DNA from 2 places in the Nodularia chucula CCY0103 genome. Region 1 is predicted to be linked to the other one. Evidence: riboswitches for the same ligand, from Rfam matches in the RefSeq annotation. Region 1 holds a riboswitch; the other holds the start of a gene.
The links. Region 1 has a riboswitch for cobalamin ahead of cobG (precorrin-3B synthase). Riboswitches for the same ligand answer to the same signal wherever they lie in the genome.

Region 1 (2,407 bases):
TTCTTTCCTGAACACCACCCAGATGTTCTAAAACGGTAATTTTGCTACCACCATAACCCCGATTTGTCAAGATTTCGGCAACAATTGCGGGTGTGTCTTTACCCTCACTCAAAATCAATATTTTAGCCTGGGGATAGATGTAAGACTGAAGTAAAGAAGCTGGACGACCGCACAAACTCAAGGCTTCTGTTTCCGTGAAAGACCATCCCAATTTGGCACAGGCGAGGCTGAAGGTGGAAGGTGCAGGGATAATCGTGATTTCTTCTAGGGGAATTTGTCTGGTGAGAGTGACACCGATACCGTAACAAAAAGGGTCGCCACTGGCTAAGACACAGATTGATTCACCCCGACGACGGATAATTTCGGCTATGGAGGTGCTAATGGGTGATGTCCAGGCTATTTTTGGGCGTGGGTCATCTGGTGGTAACATTGCTAAATGGCGATCACCTCCGACAATTACTTGAGCTTGATCAATCAGAGAACGGGCGATCGCACTTAAACCCTGTAACCCATCTTCACCAATACCGACAATGGATAGCCATTTCCCCTGCATAAAATCTGTGATAATTTAACTTGATTTTGTCGCTATTTCGGCGCTTAATAAGAGTTAATCACGATTTTTTGCCAAACTAGCGCGGGAAAAATTTTTCCCCAAAGCTCCAAATTTGAGTGTGTTATAATATATAGGAATTACAACTGTTGAACAAGTAAAATATAGCAATATATATTTACTTCAGTTAATTAAATTTCATAATTAGGTTGAGTTTAATTGAAAATTAAAGCGTTAGAAGTCAAAGCAGGCGATCGCATTATTGCCTACTGTAAAAATAAGATGCAAGTTTGCAAAGTCAAACGCATCTTAGAACCAGGTTCCAGCAATATTACCCTATCGGTATTCACATCTGAGCATTATCGTGGGTGCTTAGTTTCCTGCGTAGTCCGCTTCCAGTCAGACACCTTAGTGGATTTAGTACAATAAAATTACTGGCATTTTTGTCACAGGGTTAATTTCTGGGTTGTCAATCAACTCTCCAGACACACCCAGTCCTGTGCTTAATTTAAACCTTCTCATGTTAAATTAGTAAAGCGAAGAGTTGGGAAACTCCGGTGAAACTCCGGGACTGTGCCGCAGCTGTAAAGGTAAGGCGAAAGCAGAACATAGACTTTTTTACTTACCAAGTCAGAATGCCAACCTGAACGGTGTCTTGAAGACACACTGAGTATCTACTACCTGCGTTGCACAGGGAAGGAGTTAAAATTTTGCTGTCCGGTTTTTCCTTATGTCCTGGCTTGTTTTATGATACACCTGCCCAAGATGGGATATTATCTCGCATCAGAATACCAGGTGGAATTTTGGATAGTAAACAGTGTCGTGCGATCGCAGATATAGCAGAGAATTATGGTGGTGGTTATGTGGATGTGACTAATCGCGCCAACCTGCAAATCCGCGAACTGCGTTCGGGAATAAATCCTCAAGTTCTCCAGCATTTACAAAATATAGGTATTGGTTCTCGTAACTTCGCCATTGACCACGTTCGGAATATTATGACCAGCCCCACTGCTGGTATTGATCCCCAAGAATTAATGGATACTCGTCCCTTAGTTCAAGGCTGGGACAATTATATCGCCGCACATCCAGAACTCTCAGGACTATCAGCCAAATTCAGTGTTTGCTTTGATGGTGGTGGTCAAGTTTCAGTGTGCGATCGCCTCAACGATATCATCTTTGCTGCCGTCTTAATCAAAGGTAGAGTTTACTTTCGGCTACATCTCAGCGTCGGTGTCAAGGGAAAACCACCCATTGATATGGGAATTGTATTATCACCAGAGCAATGTTTGCCAGTTTGCGGTTCCCTAGCGCAAGTTTATCTCAAATATACCGATCCTCAAACTCGGCGGAAGCTGCGTTTACGAGAACTATTAAATCATCTCGGTTGTGAAACTTACCTGCAAGAAGTTCAACAACATCTACCTTTTAAACTTACCCCTCATCCACAATTAAAAGAAACCAGTTATTTGAAATTATCTCCTCTCCCACTGGAAAAAACCGCAAACTCCAACTATTTCCACATAGGAATCCATCCCCAACGTCAATCAGATTTATTTTATATTGGTGTAGTTTTACCTTTAGGTAGGCTAGAAGGTCAGCAAATCCGGATTTTAGCTGATTTAGCCCAAAAATTTGGTAGCGGGACTCTCCGGCTGACTCCATGGCAAAACTTACTGATTACTGACATCCCTCAACCATGTCTAAGCGATATTAAGAATGAAATCACCGCTTTAAAATTAGATTTCTCACCTAGTAATATCAATAGTGCATTAGTTGCCTGTTCTGGTAATAAAGGTTGTGCCGCTTCCGCTACCGATACCAAAGCAGATGCTTTAGCCTTAGCAAAATATCTCCAAA
Region 2 (2,407 bases), on a different contig from region 1:
CTCTAGTCGCTTTCATCAAAGCTGTATCGCCATTCTCTCCTGCTTGATTCAAATTCTCAGGATTATAGCAGTTGGCAATTAACCATTGCTTGGTGACTTCGCTGATTTTTTGCTTTTTGATCTGATTCATGACTAATCCTTGATATTCCTGAATTGACTCGTAAACTTAAATACTGGGGAGTAGGGAGTAGGGAGTGCGGTTGCTATACCTACCATCTTTCAGCAAAAATTATGGTATTCCAGATCATTAGAGTCCGTAAACTCTAAAAATTTGATTAGTTATTACCTATAAATCTGGTGAAATTTATTGCCTACTTAAATCAATCTGGTTTATTTCTGAGAGTATTTACGCAGATTCCGATTATTTTTAGCTTGTTCCTATGTGAGATATTGCTCTATTTTGAGTTACACCAAAGTTCCCGTAGAAATTTGTTCAACAACCTTGTAATCACTTTTGATTAAACTTTAGGTTCACTGCCAACAATTGAGCTTATTTATATATTATCATTTCGATAAGTTTAAATTATGAATGATTTATAAAGATACCAAGATATATTCACCAGAATTGGCTAAAGAAAAGTTAAAAATGCAGTAAAAAATACAGCAAAAGTTTTAGATATCAGGAATGAAATAGGATTTTTCACAATTTTTGTAGAGGTGATATTATCCAAAAGTGACTTAGAGGATGTTTGATAAGTAATGATTAATGTATCAAATATTCTTTTACCCCTCCCTAACCCTCTCCTTGTAAAGGCTACTGTGTACACACAAGTCGGGAAATTGTCGGTTTTGTCATAAGACCCCACCCCTAACCCCTCCCCGCAAGCGAGGAGGGGAAACGGATTTAGAGTGAAATTGGGTTTTTAGGGCTGCAAACCCTTTTTGGATCAGGATGTGTGTACACGGTAGCCCCTTGTAAAGGAGAGGGAACTGGATTTTCTTGTTTCCACCCTTGGTAAGGGGGGATTAAGGGGGGTAAAAATGTGATAAAAATAACGAAAATATGCTAGATTTTAATAGGTTCGGTTCTAGGGGAAAGCTCGGTGTAAATCCGGCACTGTCCCGCAGCTGTAAACTAATTTTAGATTCTGAGGGGAAATTTCAGAAACCAAATTTAAAATTAGCTAAGTCAGAATGCCCGCCGAAAGACAAGTAAATTTAGCTAAAATCTACGAGGCATAGATGACAGCACAACATATCATGTTTGTTTGTACCACTTGCGGAAGTACGTGGGAGGGTGGAAAGCGCGTAGGTGAAAGTGGCGGAGAAAAGCTACTTAAACACTTAGAAGCAGCTCACGCCCATTGGGAATTAAACCAGGAATTTGTGATTGAAGCAGTACAATGTATGAGCGCTTGCGATCGCGCTTGTGTTGTTTCCTTTGCTGCAAATGGGAAATCAACTTATCTATTTGGTGATATTACTGCTGATTTATTACCCGCAGCCGTTGATGGTATATTCCAATGTGCAAATAAATATTATGCACACCCAGCAGGTTTGTTACCGTGGAGTGAACGTCCAGAACCACTCAAAACCGGTATTCTCGCCCGGATTCCAGGAATACCCGCACCGTCGCCGCAAAATGAGTAATTAACAATACAATATTATTATTGAGGCGATCGCACCCAATCTCTGCGTAAAAAATAGATTATTTAGCGATCGCACCAGTAATATCTCAGGAATACTATAAAAAAATGAAGGATTAGTTGATCCTTCATTCCCAAAATAAGTCTTATCCACAAAATAAAAGACAATAGCTAATAGAAAAAATCAGGTTTCTATCTACCTGGAAAATAGCAATTCTTCGGGAATAAGCACAAGTTGAAACCTACGTGTAGAGATAGTTTGTCTCTCCTATTTCTGATTCCCTAATTTACACAAGATATGGTTCTTGGTGAGTTTTGATTGTGCAGTTAGAACGGGGATAAGTAACACACAACAGAGCGAAACCTTTCGACATTTGCTCATCGTCTAAAAAGACTTGCTCAGATTGATCAATTTCACCTTCAACAATCTTACCTACGCAACTAGAGCAAGAACCTGAGTGACAAGAAAAAGGTAATTCAATACCCTGTTCTTCTGCTGCATCCACAATGTTAGTATCTTCATCCACTTCAATTGTGGTGTCTAAGTCTTCCTTCTTGTTGATTAATCTAACTTGATAACTAGCCATTTTCCGATTCTCCTCAAAACTTATAGAATTTAGATGAACGTCATTTCGCTGGGAAGCTTTCAAGACTATTTGGTACTAACAGAAATTCAGAAAAATTCCACACAAGTATTTTTCTAAATTCCCCAAATAGGCGACTATTTGCAAGGTACACCAGTGGGTGTGCCATCATCTGTTTTGAAAGATTTTCCACAGCCGCAGGTATCGCTTGCATTAGGGTTAGTGAACTTAAAGCCA

Region 2: another riboswitch for cobalamin. It lies ahead of ACM0OP_RS19550 (DUF1636 domain-containing protein); the one in region 1 lies ahead of cobG (precorrin-3B synthase).

What each region holds. Positions count from the first base shown of each region.
Region 1 is NZ_CAWUOL010000049.1:829-3,235, forward strand. It holds gene cbiE (precorrin-6y C5,15-methyltransferase (decarboxylating) subunit CbiE) at 1-553, opposite strand, end outside; gene ACM0OP_RS14300 (hypothetical protein) at 770-979, shown strand; cobalamin riboswitch at 1,054-1,211, shown strand; gene cobG (precorrin-3B synthase) at 1,261-2,407, shown strand, end outside.
Region 2 is NZ_CAWUOL010000090.1:15,201-17,607, forward strand. It holds gene ACM0OP_RS19545 (ankyrin repeat domain-containing protein) at 1-130, opposite strand, end outside; cobalamin riboswitch at 1,007-1,160, shown strand; gene ACM0OP_RS19550 (DUF1636 domain-containing protein) at 1,183-1,590, shown strand; gene ACM0OP_RS19555 (2Fe-2S iron-sulfur cluster-binding protein) at 1,874-2,173, opposite strand; gene ACM0OP_RS19560 (HesB/IscA family protein) at 2,308-2,407, opposite strand, start outside.